Thermopolyspora flexuosa: one gene and its partner. The protein of the gene in region 1 interacts with the protein of each later gene in a pairwise test. Links are inferred from orthologs where the notes say so. Each region holds a gene or a part of one and is shown on either strand. Other genes may lie near its edges.

Region 1 (8,182 bases):
AACCGCAGCGGCGTACCCGGCACCGGTGGTTCCGGGCGTACGCGCGGTTGTCACACGGCTTCGTCGCCCGGCGGCTGCGCGCGGCCGGCATCAAGCGGCGGTCGTCCGGCAGGTGCACCAGCAAGCACCGGCCCACCTGCACGTCCTACGACGGCATCCGGGCGAACACGGTGGCGAAGCTGATCCGGCTCAAGCACCGCAGCGGCTGCCCGGTCGTCGTCACCGGCGGCACCGAGGTCGGCCACGCCCCCGGACGGCACAGCCACGGCAACGGCTACAAGGTGGACGTGTCGCGGAACACGTGCCTCGACTCCTACATCCGGCGGCACGCCCGATACGTCGGCGTGCGCTCGGACGGCGCCCGGCTCTACCAGGCGGGCGACGACACCTACGCCCTGGAGCACAACCACTGGGACATCACGTTCCGGTGAGTCCCTCCCGGCGTCCCGGGACGCGACACGGCACCGGAGAACCCCCTCCGGCCGTCCCACGGGCCCGCGGACCCGTCTCACGCCCGCCGCCGCGCGGCCTTCGCCACCGTCTCCGGCCGCGAACGGCGGGGGAACCCTCCGAAAACACCCGCGCCCGACCGCGCGAGACGGCTCGCCACGCGCGGCCGCGACGGCGCATCCGGCCGACCGGCCGTGGCCGGGGCCTCGGCGCGAGACGGCCGGATGCGAGGTGCGACGTGCGGCCGGGAGGTCAGGAGGTGAGCTCGGCCGCGACCAGCTCGGCGATCTCCGCGGTGTTGAGCGCCGCGCCCTTGCGCAGGTTGTCGCCGCAGATGAACAGGTCGAGCGTGTTCGGGAAGTCCAGCGCCTGCCGGATCCGGCCCACGTAGGTGGGGTCGGTGCCCACGACGTCGGCCGGGGTCGGGAAGACGTTGTTCTCCGGGTCGTCGAGCACCACCACGGTGGGCACGGCGTCCAGCACCCGCCGGGCACCCTCGACCGTGACCTCCTTGGCGAAGGTCGCGTGGACCGCGAGCGAGTGGGTGGTGACCACCGGCACCCGGACGCAGGTCGCGGAGACCTTCAGGTCCGGGATGCCGAGGATCTTCCGCGACTCGTTGCGGACCTTGAGCTCCTCGGAGAACCAGCCGTCGCCCTTGTACGAGCCGGCCGCCGGGACCACGTTGAGCGCGATCGGCGCCGCGAACGGCGAGCCCGCGAGGTCCGGCACGGCCTTGCGCACGTCACCGGCGACGGTGCCGAGCGTGCGGTCGCCCGCCACCGCCTCGAGCTCGTCGTACAGCCGCTGCGAACCGGCCACGCCCGCGCCGGACACCGCCTGGTAGGAGGCGACGACGAGCTCGCGCAGGCCGTACTCGCGGTGCAGCGCGCCGAGCGCGGCCATCATCGACAGCGTCGTGCAGTTGGGGTTGGAGATGATGCCCTTGGGCCGGTTGCGCACCTGCTCGGGGTTGACCTCCGGCACCACCAGCGGCACGTCCGGGTCCATGCGGAAGGCGCCGGAGTTGTCGACCACGACCGCGCCGCGGGAGGCGGCGATCGGGGCCCACTCGGCCGACACCTCGTCCGGGACGTCGAACATCGCCACGTCGACGCCGTCGAACACCTCGGGGCTGAGCGCCTGGACGACCACGTCCTCCCCGCGCACCCGCAGCACCTTGCCCGCCGACCGGGCCGAGGCGATGAGGCGGATCTCCCCCCACACGTTCGGGCGGTTCGAGAGGATGTCGAGCATCACGGTGCCGACCGCGCCGGTGGCGCCGACGACGGCGAGGGTGGGCTTGCGTTCGCTCATCGTCCGGTACCTCCGTAGACCACGGCCTCCACCTGGTCGGCGTCCAGGTTGAACGCGCTGTGCGCGGCGGTCACCGCGGCGTCGACGTCGTCCTGGCTCACGATCACCGAGATGCGGATCTCGGAGGTCGAGATCATCTCGATGTTCACGCCGGCGTCGGCGAGCGCGCCGAAGAACTTCGCGGTCACGCCCGGGTGCGAGCGCATGCCCGCGCCGATCAGCGAGACCTTGCCGATCCGGTCGTCGTAGAGCAGCGACTCGAACCCGACGTCGTCCTGGATCTTCTTGAGCGCGTTGATGGCGGTCGGCCCGTCGGTCGCGGGAAGGGTGAACGAGATGTCGGTCCGCCCGGTCGCCGCCGCCGACACGTTCTGCACGATCATGTCGATGTTGATCTCGGCGTCGGCGAGGGCTTTGAAGATGGAGGCGGCCTCTCCGACCTTGTCGGGCACGCCGACAACGGTGATCTTGGCCTCGCTCCGGTCATGCGCGACGCCGGAGATGATCGGCTGCTCCATCTGCCCTTCCTCACTGACGGGGTCGGCAACGACCCACGTGCCTTCCTTGTTGCTGAACGAGCTTCTGACGTGGATCGGCAGGTTGAACCGGCGGGCGTACTCGACACAGCGCAGGTGCAGGATCTTGGCGCCGCACGCGGCCATCTCCAGCATCTCCTCGTACGAGATGCGCGGGATGCGGCGCGCCGTGGGCACGATGCGCGGGTCGGCGGTGAACACGCCGTCCACGTCGGTGTAGATCTCACAAACGTCGGCGTTGAGCGCCGCCGCGAGCGCGACGGCCGTGGTGTCCGAGCCGCCGCGACCGAGGGTGGTGATGTCCTTGGTGTCCCGGGACACGCCCTGGAACCCCGCGACGATCGCGATCTGGCCCTTGTCGATCGCCTCCCGGATCCGGCCGGGCGTGACGTCGATGATGCGGGCCTTGCCGTGCGTGGAGTCGGTGATCACGCCGGCCTGGGAGCCGGTGAACGACCGGGCCTCGACGCCCAGGTTGCCGATCGCCATCGCCAGCAGCGCCATCGAGATGCGCTCGCCCGCGGTGAGCAGCATGTCGAGCTCGCGCCCGGGCGGCATCGGCGAAACCTGCTGGGCGAGGTCCAGCAACTCGTCGGTGGTGTCGCCCATCGCGGAGACCGCCACGACGACGTCGTTGCCGGCTTTTTTCGTCGCGACGATCCGCTGCGCGACCCGCTTGATGCAGGCAGCATCGGCGACGGACGAACCACCGTATTTCTGGACAACGAGCGCCACGACTTGTCTCCGAAGGTCAGACTGCGGACGTCTCAGTTTACTGAGGCTCGGCCGGATCACCGCAGGTCCGCCCAGTATGTGGACACCCATGGCCGTGCCACCCGGCCTGTCCGAAAGCGCGGCGATCCGGCACGGCCCGCGGTTTTGTCCCGGCGGACGCCGCGTGACACCGGGCCCTTCGCCCGGCTGTGAGATCGGTCACGGGGGTATCACGGCGTCGTCACAGGTCCCGTACGGCGGGGCGTGCGGTGGGCCGATCGGTCCCGCCGGGGAGGCGTGCGCCGTGTCCCGTGCCGTGGCGCTGTCCGTGTTCCGGTGATCAGACCGGGGTCTTCTCCTCCTCGACGTCGAGACGGGAGTGCGCGACCAGCGCCTGGAGGGCGCGCAGCGCCGCACCGGCGTGGTTGCCCCAGGAGTTGAAGTAGGAGTACTGCAGCCACCACAGGGCCTCCATCGGCCGCCCGGCCCGGTAGTGGCGCAGGCCGTGGGTGAGGTCGGCCGCGACCGCGGCGAGGTCGTCGGAGAGGCGGTACGGCGTGACCTTGGTGTCCTTGTACGGGTCGAACACCTCGACGTAGTCGTCGACCGGCCCGAGCCGCGCCGCGAGCGCGGTGCGCAGCGGGTCGATGTCCGGGTCGGGGCCGATCGGCGGCTCGAAGTTGCCGGGCAGGATGACGTCCTCGGCGGCGGCGAGCTGCGCGCCGGCGAGGCTGAGCTGGGAGACCTCCACCAGCAGCAGCGGCAGGAACGCGTCGCCGCCCTCCCCGTTGGCGAGCCTGGTCAGACCGTCGAGGAAGTTCTGCGCGTGCCCCGCGACCCGGTCGGCGAGGGCTTTCCACTCGTCATACATCCAGCAGTCTCCGTCCTTCGAACGCACGGCCCAGCGTGACCTCGTCGGCGTACTCCAGGTCGCCGCCGACGGGCAGCCCGCTGGCGAGCCGTGTCACCTTCAGACCCATCGGTTTGACCAGCCGGGCGAGGTAGGTCGCGGTCGCCTCGCCTTCGAGGTTCGGGTCGGTGGCGAGGATCAGCTCGGTGACCTGGCCGTCGGCCAGCCGCGTCATGAGCTCCTTGATCCGCAGATCGTCCGGGCCGACGCCGTCGATCGGGCTGATCGCGCCGCCCAGCACGTGGTACCGCCCGCGGAACTCGCGGGTGCGCTCGATCGCGACGACGTCCTTGGGCTCCTCGACGACACAGATGACGTGGGGGTCGCGCCGCGGGTCGCGGCAGATCCGGCACTCCTCCTCCGCGGCCACGTTCCCGCACACCCGGCAGAAGCGCACCTTCTCCTTCACCTCAAGCAGCACGTGCGCGAGCCGCTTGACGTCCGCCGGGTCGGCGGCGAGCAGGTGGAACGCGATGCGCTGCGCGCTCTTGGGACCGATGCCGGGCAGCAGGCCCAGCTCGTCGATCAGGTTCTGGACGACCCCTTCGTACATCGCCGACGTCCGTGCTCAGACCCCCGGGAAGGCACCGCCGAAGGCGCCCCCCAGCCCCTGGGTCAGCGGGCCAAGCTTCTCCTGCTGCAGCTCGGCCGCGGCCCGGGTGGCGTCCCGCACCGCCGCGATCACCAGGTCGGCGATCGTCTCGGCGGTCTCCTCGGGGTTCTCGGCGTCGATGACCTTGGGGCTGATCTTCAGCTCGAGCAGGTCGCCGCCGCCGCTGACGGTCGCCACGACGAGCCCGCCCCCGGCCGTGCCCTCGACCTTGGCCTCGCTGAGCTCCTGCTGCGCGTTGACGAACTGCTGCTGCATGAGCTGGGCTTGCTCCAGCACCTGCCGCAGGTTGATGTCCCCTGGGTTCACGATGGTGCGCTCCTTGTGGCTCGCTTGTTCTCCCGAGCCTACGGCGTTTGCCCGTGGAGTTACACCGGGGAGCGCCTGTGTTCCGCGACAACCCGCCCGCCGCCGCGCCGTACGGCGTGCGCACGGTGCCCGTGCGGTCGCGGTACGGCGGGCCGAGGTGCCGGCGGTCCCGGTGTTACGCCGGGCCACTACCCGGCGAACGCCCGGGCATTGACCGCAGCCCGCGGGTTCGGCGGTGACCTGATCGTTCGTCGACCGCCCGGCCCGGAGCCGGGCCTGGCGGCGTACTCGGCAGGCGGGGCCGGGAGCCGGCCGAGGGTGCCCGCGGCGATGGTGCACGCGGCCGGCACACCTTTCCCGCGGACACGCTCGCCGCAAGGCGTCGTCCCGCGCGCCGGGGAGCCTCAGGCGCTGTGGTCGATCTCGTCGATGATCTCGCCGCCGAGCTCGCGCTTGATGAGCTCGAGGCCCACCAGGCCGTCGCCCTCGGCGTCCAGGTCGTTGTCCGGGTCGACCTCGTCCAGGTCAGAGGTTCCGCGCCGCCCCGGGATCGCGTCCGGCCAGGCGGCGGCACCGCCTCCGCCGGCCGGGCGGGGGCGCGGCTGCGCCGTCGCGGGGCCCGGCGGCGGGCCGGGGGGTTCGGGCTCGTAGTCGTCGATGGGGGCGTCCGGCCAAGACTCGTCGGTGGTGGGAGGGTGCGGCCGGGCCGCGTTCGGGGCGGGCGCGGCGGCCGGCACGGCCGCGCCGTTCCCGGCGGCGGGACCGCCCGCCGCTCCGCCACCGTTCCCGGCCACGGGGCCGGGCGCGGTCGCAGGGCCGGGCGTGCCCGGCGCCGTCGCCCCGGCACCCGGGGCGGTCTGCGGGCCGCCCGCCGTGGCGACGCCCGCGGTGGCCGTGCGGGCGGCCGGGCCCGGGGCCGCAGGGCCGGAGGGGGCCGCCGGTCCGCCGCGGCGTGCCGCGGGCGCACCACCGGCCGGGGCGGGCGCGCCCGTGCCGCCCACCACCGCCTCGACGCGCCACTGGCCGCCCAGCACCTCGCCGAGCGCCGCCGCGACCACCTCGTCCCGCTTGCCGGCGAGGAAGCCCTTCATCGTGCCGGGCCGCTCGAAGCCGAGCGTCACCGTGGTGCCCTCGACCCCGATCACCTGGCCCTCGGTGCTGAGGATGCTCCACGTCACCCGCTGCCGCTGCTTGACCGCCTCCAGCACCCGGGGCCAGGCCTGCTGCACGGCCGCCGCCGCGGGCGAACCCGGCGGCACGGCCGGTGCGGGCCGGGTGGGTGCGGCGGGCGCCGGGGCGGGCTGCTGCGCGGCGCGCGGGGCCCCGGGCCGGACCGGCTCGGGCCAGTCGTCGGCGGGCCGTACCGGGGCGGCGGCACCTCGGGACGAGGCACCGCTCGCGGGCTCGGCGCGCTGCGCCTGCGGCGGTACGGCCGGCGCGGCCGGTGCGGGGCCGCCGGACGGCTGGGCCGGGACGGCGCCCGGGGCCTGGACCGGAGCCTGCACGACCGGCGGGGCCGGGGCGGCAGCGGCGGCGGCCGCGAGGCCGCCGCGCTCCAGGCGCTCCAGGCGGGCGAGGATCGACGCCTCGCCCTCGTCGGCGGCCGGGAGCAGCACGCGGGCGCACATGAGCTCGAGCTGCAGCCGCGGCGAGGCCGCGCCGCGCATCTCGATCAGCCCGGCGTTGAACACCTCGGCGGCCCGGGTGAGCTCGGCCGGGCCCATCGCCGCGGCCTGGGCCTTCAACCGCTCCAACTCGTCCTCGGGCCGGTCGAGCAGCCCCTTCTCGGCCGCGTCCGGCACGTTGGCGAGCACCACCAGGTCGCGGAACCGCTCGAGCAGGTCGGTGGCGAACCGCCGCGGATCGTGCCCGCCCTCGATCACCCGGTGCACGGTCTGGAAGACCGCGGCGCCGTCCCGCCGGGCGAACGCGTCCACGATCTCGTCGAGCAGGTCGGCGTCGGTGTAGCCGAGCAGCGCGATCGCGCGCTGGTAGGTGATGCCCCGCTCGTCGGACCCGGCGAGCAGCTGGTCGAGGATCGACAGCGTGTCGCGCGCCGACCCGCCGCCGGCCCGGATCGCGGGCTGCAGCGCGGCGGGCTCGTACGGCACGCCCTCGGCCTGCAGGATCTCCTCGATGAGCTGCCGCAGCGTGGACGGCGGGAGCAGCCGGAACGGGTAGTGGTGGGTACGCGACTTGATCGTGCCGATGACCTTGTCCGGCTCGGTCGTCGCGAACACGAACTTCAGGTGCGGCGGCGGTTCCTCGACGAGCTTCAGCAGCGCGTTGAACCCTTCCCGGGTCACCATGTGCGCCTCGTCGATGATGTAGATCTTGTAGCGCGCGGAGACCGGGGCGAAGATCGCGCGCTCCCGCAGGTCACGGGCGTCGTCCACGCCGCCGTGCGACGCCGCGTCGATCTCTATGACGTCGAGGTGTCCGGGGCCGGTGGGCGCGAGCGCGACACACGACTCGCATTCGCCACACGGATCGGGAGTGGGCCCCTTCTCGCAGTTGAGCGACCGGGCGAGGATCCGCGCGCTGGAGGTCTTGCCGCATCCGCGCGGCCCGCTGAACAGGTAGGCGTGGTGGATCCGGCCGGTACGCAGCGCCTGCCGCAGCGGCTCGGTGACATGTTCTTGACCCTTGACCTCGGCGAACGTCCCGGGCCGGTACTTGCGGTAGAGCGCAAGACTCATGAGGGGTGTCCCCGTCCGGTGGCTAAGGCTGGGGACCCCCCGCGCACCCGCCAGAGCCTGCTTATCCTTGCTGCCTTCCGGCCCTGGGGAGGTTCACAGGATGACGCCGCACGGGGGGTCGCAGCCCAGTCTAGTCATGTACGGCGGTGCCTGGGCCACTCCTCACTCATCACATTCGCCCCGGCGGTCGCGGCCGCCCGAACCGTCCCGGGCCGGGCGGGAACGCCGGACCCCCGGGACGCGATCTCGGCCGGCCCGTCCCGGCCGTACCCGTCCGCCCCTCCCGGCGGCTCCCGGCGAACCCTCCCAAACCGCCGCGACTGTGATTTACATCACACTCAGTGCCCGATGGAACACGCAGGTCGCAGGTCCGGTCGCGGCTTGGCCGGTGCTCCAACGGCCACGAGACCACAAGGCGGCCGATTCGTGACCAACCACGGCACGGAAAGGTGGTCACCGCACCCGAGAAAGTTAGGTAACCTTCTGGGCGGAGGATTCGCCTAGTTGGCCTAGGGCGCACGCTTGGAAAGCGTGTTGGGGGCAACCCCTCGCGAGTTCGAATCTCGCATCCTCCGCGGTTGAGCAGTACGTCGAGGGCCGTCCACGCAGGGCGGCCCTCGACGCGTTTCCGGCGCCG
Region 2 (9,195 bases), on another replicon or contig:
GCTGCAAGGCGGTGGGCACCACCATGGTGGGCCGGGGCCTGCGGGGCCGTTCCGCGGCCGGCCGCCCGGTCATCCCGGCGCGCGTCCCGGGATCCGGCCGGGAGTAGGGGGCCGGGAACGGGGACATCCGCCGGACGGTCCGCCGCGCGGGCCGCCCGGCCGCGGCCGTCCCCTCCTTCGGCCCCGCGGTCGCGGACGCCGTACCGGACCTCCCGGCGGCGGAGTCCGCCTTCGCCGCGGGTTCCGCGTCGGCCGGGGCGGCCGTGTCCTCGTCCTCGGGCCCCTGGGCGTCCCGTGGCTCCGCCGGTTCGTCGTCCGGGAGGACGGGCCACTCGTGCAGCCGCCGGGTGCGGTCCTCCACCTCCGGATCGGCCTTCTTCCCGGCGCGGGCGTCCTCCTCCTGCGCGGCGCGTGCGGAGGCCGCCGGGGACGTGCCGCCCGAGCCCTTCGTCGCCGTCGCGGCCGGGCGCTTCTCGCCCGTGCTCCCCTTCGCGGCGGGCTTCTTCGCCGCGTCGTCCCCGTCCCGTTCCGGTACGGCCGTGCCGGGGGAGTCCGCGCGCTCGCCGGGCGGCCGCTCCTCGTCCCGCGGCCGGCCGGACGCCGCCGCGTCCGCGCCCTCCTCGCCGGAGGCGTCCGTCCGATCGGCGTCGTCGTCCTCGCCGGTGCGGGACGCGAACGCGCCGAGCCGGGTGCGGGGCGTGCCGGACGACGCCGAGGCGAACGCGCCCAGACGGCGGCCACCGGCCTCCCCGGCGTCCTCTCCGCCCCCGTCCTTCCCCGGCTTCCCGCCGTCGTCCTCGCCCTTCTCCGGCTCCGCGTCGTCACCGTCCTTGGCGCGGGACAGGCGGCCGACGCCGAGGGTCTCGAGCGCCCACGAGCCGATCTTCTGGGTGCGGATGGTGTCGGCCGGGTCGGGGTCCGAGGCTTCCGTGGCCTTCGCGGCACCGGACTTCGCCCCGCCGGACTTCGTGCCCGTGGACTTCGCCCGGGCCGATCCGGACGTCCCGGCCGCCGGTTTCCCCGCCGCGTCCGGCCCGTCCGCGGCGGGCCGCGCCACCTGGTTCTTCGGCAGCGTCGGGTCGTCCGGCCCGGCGGCCTCCTCGCCGGCCGCGGACGTGCCGCCGGACGCCGTACCGGCGGCGGACGCCGCGGAGGCCTTGCCGGCGGGCTTACCGCGCGCGGCGGCTCCTGCGGCGGACTTCGCGGCCCCCGGCCGGGAGCGGCCCGCCCCCTCGTCCCGGGCGGCGGCGCCCCGCTCCGCCTTCCCGGCGGCCGGGCTCTCCGGCCGCGGCGGGGCGCCGGCCTCGGCGCCGAGCGACAGGCCCGTCTCCGGTACGGCGGCGCCCGGCGACGCGGCCGGGCCGCCGCGGGGCCGCGGCTTCGCCGGCGCGGCGGGCGGGGGAGCGGCGTCCCCGGTCTGCGGGACGCGGGAGCCGGTCCGCGGCGGTGGCGGGGCGGGCGGCGGCGTGGGCTCGGGCTCCAGGGCCCGGCGCAGCATGCGCTCGATCTGGTCGTAGGTCGGCCGTTCGGCCGGGTCCTTGCGCAGCAGGCCCTCGATCAGCGGGGCGAGCCGCCCGGCGTGCACCGCGGGCTCCGGCTCGTCCATGAGCACCGCGTGCATCGTCGGCAGCGGGGCGCCCTTGTCGTGCGGCGGGCGGCCCTCCACGGCCGCGTACAGGGTCGCGCCGAGCGACCACAGGTCGGACTCGCGCTGCGCGGGCGCGCCCCGCAGCCGTTCGGGCGGCATGAACGCGGGCGTGCCCACGAGCCCGGTGCGGGTCATCGTGCTGTCGGTCTCCACCCGCGCGATGCCGAAGTCGGTGAGCACCACCCGGCCGTCGTCGGCGAGCAGCACGTTCTCCGGCTTGACGTCCCGGTGCAGCACGCCCATCGCGTGCGCGCTGCGCAGCGCCTTGAGCACCTCCAGGCCGATGTGCGCCACCCGCTCCGGGGGCAGCGGCCCCTCCTCGCGGATCACCTGGCCGAGCGAGCGGGAGGGCACGAGCTGCATGACGATCCACGGGCGGCCGTCCTCCTCGATCACGTCGTGGACGACGACCACGTTCGGGTGGGTGAGCCGCCCCGCGGCGCGGGCCTCGCGCATGGTCCGCCGGTTGAGGTCGGCGAGCTCGTCGCCGACCGCGCCGTTGTAGCGGACCTCCTTGACCGCGACGGGCCGGTCGAGGAGCTCATCGTGGGCGCGCCACACGATGCCCATGCCGCCCCGCCCGATGGGCTCGATCAGGTGGTACCTCCCGGCCACCCGACGTCCCGGCTCCGCTGCGGTCATCACCCGCCTGTACCCCCTCCCAGAACCCGTGAATCTTCCCATAGCTTGGCAAAAAATTGACCTTGGGTCGGTCCGGCGGAGGCGGCTCCGGTACGGGCGAGTAGGGTCGCTGTCTGTTATATGGTGAATTGTCGGTGTTATCTCGGTCACGCGCGCGTCGGCGGCCGGGACATACGGCCGCGACTGCTACCCTGACCGGTATGAATCGGGCACGTGGGTTTAGCAGGCCGGCTCCGGGTGGGCCGGTCCTCTGACCCGTAGCGGAGAGCGACCGCCGGAGCCGGCAGGAGGCAGAGACCAGTCGGGTCTCTGCCTTTCGTGTTGTCTCGTGCCGTCGTGCCGGACCCGGCCGACCGGCCTGCGGGACACGCGAACGCCCACCTCGACCTGACCGGCCGTCGGCCCGCGGGCCGACCGAGCAGGAAGACCGGCATGCCGTGACCGTGGACACGACCATCGAGACGACCCTGGCCACCGGGCGGGAGCCGCACGTGGTGCGCGTGGCCGCGCTGCGCCTGGGCGACGGCCCCGTACCGGTGCTGGGCGGGCTGGTGGGCGAGGCCCGCCCCGACGCGCGCTGGATCGCCCTGCCCGCGCGCCCCGGCGCCGCCGCCGCGGAGCTCGAGCGGCTGCGCCGCGCGTGGGACGGCCCGCTGCTCGCCGCGCCCGCCGGCCACGCCGCGCTCGCCGAGGCCGCCCGGCTCGCCGACGGCCTCGTGCTCGGGGCGGGGGACGCCTGCCCGGACTGCGGGGAGCCGCTGCCGCCCGCGGCGGCCCGCCTCGGCCTGCCCGTGGTGCTGCGGCGCGACGGGACGGACCTCGCCCGCTGGCTCGCCGCCGCCGCGGCGTGCCGTACCGAGGGCGACGGCCGGGTCGTGCTCTGCGAGGGCGCCGACCGGCCCGCGCCCGGCGGGGACGGGACGGACGGCCTGGAGGGCCCGCCCGCCCCGCCGCTCGACCTCGGGCTGCTCCAGGCCGCCCGGGAGCGGTCGGGGCTCCCGGTCCTCGCCTACCTGGGGCACGACGCCGCGCTCGCCCCCGCGGCCGTCGCCGCCGGGGCAGACGGACTGCTGCTCGCCCCGCACGCCGCGCCGGAGGCCGTCGCCGCCGCGCGGGAGGCCGCCACGGTCGTCGCCGCCCTCGTCCGGCGGGAGCGCCCCGCGACGATCCCGGACGCCCGCGCCGCGATCGACCGGGTGGACGCGGCCCTCGCCGTGCTGCTGGAGCGGCGCGCCGCGCTCGCCGGGATCATCCAGCGGCTCAAGCCGGTCGGCGGCTTCGCCGGGCGGGATCCGGAGCGGGAACGCCGCCTCGTCGCCGCGATGGCCCGCCGCGCGCCGCGTCTCGGCGAGGCCCACCTCGCCCCGATCATGAACGCGGTGATCGAGGCCGGGCTCCGGCTCGCCGAAGAGGAACGACGGGAGCGGACGGCCCCGGCGGGCGCCGATCCCGCGTAGCGCCGCTCCCGCGGCGGGCCGCGTACGGCACGCCGATTCGGGCGAGCGTCCCGGGCGTCACACCGGCCGCGAAGCGCGTAGGCTCTTGCCCCGCCGGGTAGGTGCGAGCGAGAGGAACCAGGACCGCATGGCCGAATCGTTTGTCCATCTGCACGTCCACACCGAGTACTCGATGCTGGACGGGGCGGCCCGACTGGGGCAGATGTTCAAGCAGGTCACCGACCTGGGCATGCCCGCCGTCGCGATCACCGACCACGGCAACCTGCACGGCATCTACGACTTCTACAAGCAGGCCACGGCCGCGGACATCAAGCCGATCATCGGCATCGAGGCGTACGTCGCGCCGGAGTCGCGGTTCCAGAAGAAGCCGGTGCTGTGGGGCGAGCCGCACCAGCGCGGCGACGACGTGTCCGCCGGCGGCTACTACACCCACATGACGATCTGGGCGCGGAACAAGACCGGCCTGCACAACCTCATGAAGCTCAGTTCCCGCGCCTACACCGAGGGCTTCGTGCGCAAGTGGCCGCGCATGGACGCCGAGCTCATCGCCGAGCACGCCGAGGGGCTGATGGCGACCACCGGCTGCCCGTCCGGCGAGGTGCAGACCCGGCTGCGGCTCGGCCAGTACGAGGAGGCGCTCAAGGCGGCCGCGAAGTACCAGGAGATCTTCGGCAAGGAGAACTACTACCTCGAGCTCATGGACCACGGCCTCGACATCGAGCGCCGGGTCCGCGACGGGCTCGTCCGGATCGGCAAGGAGCTCGGCATCCCGCCGGTCGTCACCAACGACTCGCACTACACCTACGAGTCCGACGCCGCCAGCCACGACGCGCTGCTGTGCGTCCAGACCGGCAAGCAGCTCTCCGACCCGGACCGGTTCCGGTTCGACGGGACCGGCTACTACATCAAGTCCGCCGACGAGATGCGGGCGCTCGACACCTCCGAGCTGTGGGCCGAGGGCTGCCGCAACACCCTGCTCATCGCCGAGAAGGTCGACCCGACGGGCATGTTCGCCCACAAGAACCTCATGCCCACCTTCCCCATCCCGGACGGGATGACCGAGGAGGAGTACTTCCGGCAGCAGGTGTGGAAGGGCATGGAGCGCCGCTTCCCGGACGGGGTCGACGAGGAGCACCGGGCCTGGGTCGAGAACGAGATCAACGTCATCGTCCAGATGGGCTTCCCGAGCTACTTCCTCGTGGTGGCCGACTTCATCATGTGGGCGAAGAACAACGGCATCCGGGTGGGCCCCGGCCGTGGCTCGGCGGCCGGCTCGCTGGTGGCGTACGCCCTCGGCATCACCGACCTCGACCCGATCCCGCACGGCCTGATCTTCGAACGGTTCCTCAACCCCGAACGCGTGTCGATGCCCGACATCGACATCGACTTCGACGAACGTCGCCGGGCCGACGTCATCCGCTACGTGACCGAGAAGTGGGGCGCCGACAAGGTCGCGATGATCTGCACCTTCGGCACCATCAAGGCGAAGGCTGCGATCAAGGACGCGGGCCGCGTGCTCGGCTACCCGTACGCGCTCGGCGACCGCATCTCCAAGGCGTTCCCGCCCGCGGTGATGGGCAAGGACATCCCGCTCGCCGGCATCTTCGACGAGTCGCACCCCCGCTACGCCGAGGCGGGCGAGCTGCGCAAGATGTACGAGGAGGACGCCGACGTCCGGGCCACCATCGACCTCGCCCGGGGCCTGGAGGGCCTGATCCGGCAGACCGGCGTGCACGCCGCGGGCGTCATCATGTCCGCCGAGCCGCTCACCGACCACATCCCGATCATGCGGCGGGACTCGGACGGGGCGATCATCACGCAGTTCGACTACCCGACCTGCGAGACGCTCGGCCTGCTGAAGATGGACTTCCTCGGCCTGCGGAACCTCACGATCATCGACGACTGCCTGAAGATGATCGAGGCGAACACGGGCGAGAAGATCGACCTGCTCAAGCTGCCGCTCGACGACACCAAGACGTACGAGCTGCTGGCGCGGGGCGACACCCTCGGCATCTTCCAGCTCGACGGTGGCGGCATGCGGTCGCTGCTCCGCCTGATGCGGCCGGACAACTTCGAGGACATCTCCGCGGCGCTCGCGCTCTACCGGCCCGGCCCGATGGGCGCGAACTCGCACACCAACTACGCGCTGCGCAAGAACGGCCAGCAGGAGATCGTCCCGATCCACCCCGAGCTCGAGGAGCCGCTGCGGGACATCCTGTCCACCACCTACGGCCTCATCGTCTACCAGGAGCAGGTCATGGCGATCGCGCAGCGGGTCGCCGGGTACTCGCTCGGCGGCGCGGACCTGCTGCGCCGGGCGATGGGCAAGAAGAAGAAGGCCGAGCTCGACAAGCAGTACGAGTTCTTCGAGCGCGGCATGCGGGAGAACGGCTACTCGGACGAGGCGATCAAGGCGCTGTGGGACATCCTGGTGCCGTTCTCCGACTACGCGTTCAACAAGGCGCACACCGCCGGGTACGGCCTGGTGTCGTACTGGACCGCCTACCTCAAGGCGAACCACCCCGCCGAGTACATGGCGGCCCTGCTCACCAGCGTCAAGGACGACAAGGACAAGAGCGCGCTCTACCTCAACGAGTGCCGCCGCATGGGCATCAAGGTGCTCCCGCCCGACGTCAACGACTCCGACTCGGACTTCACCCCGCGCGGCGGCGACATCCGGTTCGGCCTGTCGGCGATCCGCAACGTCGGCGCGAACGTGGTGGACGCGATCATCCAGGCGCGCACCGAGAAGGGCCGGTTCACCGACTTCGCCGACTTCCTGCGCAAGGTCCCCGCGGCGGTGTGCAACAAGCGGGTGATCGAGTCGCTGATCAAGGCGGGCGCGTTCGACTCGCTCGGGCACCAGCGCAAGGGCCTGGTCATGGTGCACGAGCAGGCCGTGGACGCGGTGATCGACATCAAGAAGAACGAGGCGATCGGGCAGGACTCGCTGTTCGGTGCGGTCGAGGGCGTCGAGGACAGCACCTTCGACGTGCAGATCCCGCCGGGGGAGTGGGACAAGACCACGCTGCTGCAGTTCGAGCGGGAGATGCTCGGCCTGTACGTCTCGGACCACCCGCTGCTCGGCGTGGAGCACATCCTGTCCGCCGGGGCCGACTGCTCGATCGCCGCGCTGCAGGCCGAGGAGCGCCCCGACGGGCAGATCGTCACCGTCGGCGGCATCCTCACCGGGCTCCAGCGCAAGATCACCAAGAAGGGCGACACCTGGGTGCTCGCCACGCTGGAGGACCTCGAGGGCGCGATCGAGGTGATGATCTTCCCCTCGACCTACCAGCTGTGCTCGACGATCCTCGCCGAGGACGCGATCGTGTTCGTCAAGGGGCGGCTGGACAAGCGCGAGGAGGTCGCCAAGCTCATCGCGATGGAGGTCACCCAGCCCGACCTCACCCAGGAGAACGGCGGGCCGCTCGTGGTGAGCATCGCCGAGAACCGCTGCACCCTGCCGCTGGTCACCCAGCTCAAGGAGGTGCTCACCACCCACCCCGGCACCACCGAGGTGCACCTGCAGGTGCACCGGGGGTCGAAGACCACCGTGGTGCGGCTCGACGACCGGCTCCGCGTGGCGCCCTCCCCGGCGCTCATGGGCGACCTCAAGCAGCTGCTCGGCCCGGCATGCCTCGGCGCGTAGGCCGTACCCGGCCGGCCGTACCGGAACGACGAGAACGACGGAAGACGGGCCCGCGCCGCGGCGGCGCGGGCCCGTCCACGTCGGCGGAAGGCCGTCACACGGAGGGCGGCGGGGCCTCCTCCTCGGTCAGCCGGGTGATCTTCAGGCCGAGCGAGGTGAACTGCTCGTACACGCGGTGGTAGCCGCGCTCGATGTGGTTGACGCCGCGCAGCGTCGAGGAGCCCTCGGCGACCGCGGCGGCGAGCACGGCGGAGAACCCGGCCCGGATGTCCGGCAGGGTCACGTCCGCGCCGCGCAGCTTCGACACGCCGCGCACCACCGCCGAGTGCTTGGCGTTGGTGTCGTGGTAGCGGCAGGCGGGGCCGCCGAGGCACTGGTCGAACACCTCGATCTCGCAGCCCATTTTCTGCAGCGCGGGCACGTAGACGAGCCGGTTCTCGAACACCGTCTCGTGCAGCACCGACATGCCCTCGGCCTGGGTGAACAGCACCATCAGCGGGGTCTGCCAGTCGGTCATGAAGCCCGGGTGGGTGTCGGTCTGCACCGCGGCGGCGCGCAGCCCGTTCGGCGCGGTGGCGCACAGCCACTCGTCGGTGATCTCGAACTGGGCGCCCATCCGGGCGAGCGTGGTGATCGCGGTGACGAGGCGGTCCTGCGGGCAGCCGTGCACCCGGACCTCCCCACCGGTGACGAGGCCGGCCACCAGGTAGGAGAACGCCTCGATGCGGTCGCCCGCGAGCCACATGGACGCGCCGCGCAGCCGGTCGACGCCCTCGATGACGATGCGCCGGTCCGGGCTCAGCTCGATGCGCGCCCCCATGCGCTGCAGGAACAGGGCGAGCTCCACCACCTCCGGCTCGGTCGCCGCCCCCTTGATCACCGTCTTGCCCTCGGCGAGCACGCTCGACAGCAGGATCGTCTCGGTGGCGCCGACGCTCGGGTAGGGCAGCTCGATCCGGGCCCCGCGCAGCCGCTTCGCCTTCGCCTTGATGCCCGTCTCGCCCACCTCGACCTCCGCGCCCATCGCGCGGAGCGCGTCGACGTGGTAGTTCACCGGGCGGCGCCCGATCGGGTCGCCGCCGACGAACGGCACGAAGGCCTCGCCGGCGAGGTGCAGGAGCGGGCCGAGCATCAGGATGGGGATGCGGTTGAGGCCGGTGAACGCCTCGGGGACGCGGGGACGGATCTCGCTCCCGCGCTCGAGGGTGATCTCCATCCCGTTGACCTCGACGTTGATCCCAACGGCCCTGAGCATGGCGGCGGTGATGCCGACCTCACCCACCTCGGGCGTGTTGTGCAGGGTGCTGGGACCCTCCCCGAGCATGGCGGCGACCATGTGCTTGGAAACGGCGTTCTTCGATCCCCGTACCTCGACGTCGCCGCGCAGCGGTCCCGACGGCTCGATTCTCCAAACCTGTTCGCTCACCGGCCTAGAGTAACGGGGTCCCGAGCGGCGGCCGTACCGGCCGGGGCTCGTGCCGCCCGGCGGCCGCGATCAGGGCCGGGATCCGGATGCGTGGTCATGCCGGCACGGTCCGGAGTGCCGCCGCGTCGCGGCCGGGTAGGTACCATCGGCGGGCGGCGGGCGCAGGGCGCCCTCCGCCCGGCGGGACACGCCGGTGGGACGGGCCGGAAAAGGGTGGGGCGATGCGGCATGTGCGGGACGTGCTCGTCACCGCGATCATCCTCGCGCTGCTGGGGGCCGGCGCCGGGCTGATCTGGTCCGCGGTGGCGCCCCCGACCCGGTACGTGGTCGGGGCCGACGGCCCGCGGCTCGCCGACCCGAGCACCCAGACGCT

Evidence for each region.
Region 2: the proteins of FHX40_RS23615 (region 1) and dnaE interact in binary tests that used the Escherichia coli proteins (3 or more experiments, as listed by UniProt). The link is inferred for Thermopolyspora flexuosa from one-to-one orthologs.

The regions. Positions count from the first base shown.
Region 1 is NZ_VFPQ01000002.1:254,066-262,247, reverse strand. The notes cover bases 4,899-7,916. They hold FHX40_RS23615 (DNA polymerase III subunit gamma and tau), read right to left. Parts: upstream 7,546-7,916; coding sequence 5,251-7,545; downstream 4,899-5,250. Outside these bases: FHX40_RS23645 (hypothetical protein), read left to right, coding at 1-431; FHX40_RS23640 (aspartate-semialdehyde dehydrogenase), read right to left, coding at 703-1,767; FHX40_RS23635 (aspartate kinase), read right to left, coding at 1,764-3,038; FHX40_RS23630 (DUF5063 domain-containing protein), read right to left, coding at 3,358-3,888; recombination mediator RecR, read right to left, coding at 3,881-4,480; FHX40_RS23620 (YbaB/EbfC family nucleoid-associated protein), read right to left, coding at 4,496-4,846. UniProt on the Escherichia coli protein: Part of the beta sliding clamp loading complex, which hydrolyzes ATP to load the beta clamp onto primed DNA to form the DNA replication pre-initiation complex.
Region 2 is NZ_VFPQ01000001.1:3,188,824-3,198,018, reverse strand. Bases 3,566-7,596 are described here. They hold dnaE (DNA polymerase III subunit alpha), read left to right. Parts: upstream 3,566-3,874; coding sequence 3,875-7,396; downstream 7,397-7,596. Other genes in these bases: murA (UDP-N-acetylglucosamine 1-carboxyvinyltransferase), read right to left, coding at 7,491-7,596; FHX40_RS26280 (chorismate mutase), read left to right, coding at 3,566-3,747. Also shown: FHX40_RS13495 (serine/threonine-protein kinase), read right to left, coding at 1-2,263; more of FHX40_RS26280, read left to right, coding at 2,728-3,565; more of murA, read right to left, coding at 7,597-8,822. UniProt on the Escherichia coli protein: DNA polymerase III is a complex, multichain enzyme responsible for most of the replicative synthesis in bacteria. This DNA polymerase also exhibits 3' to 5' exonuclease activity. The alpha chain is the DNA polymerase catalytic subunit.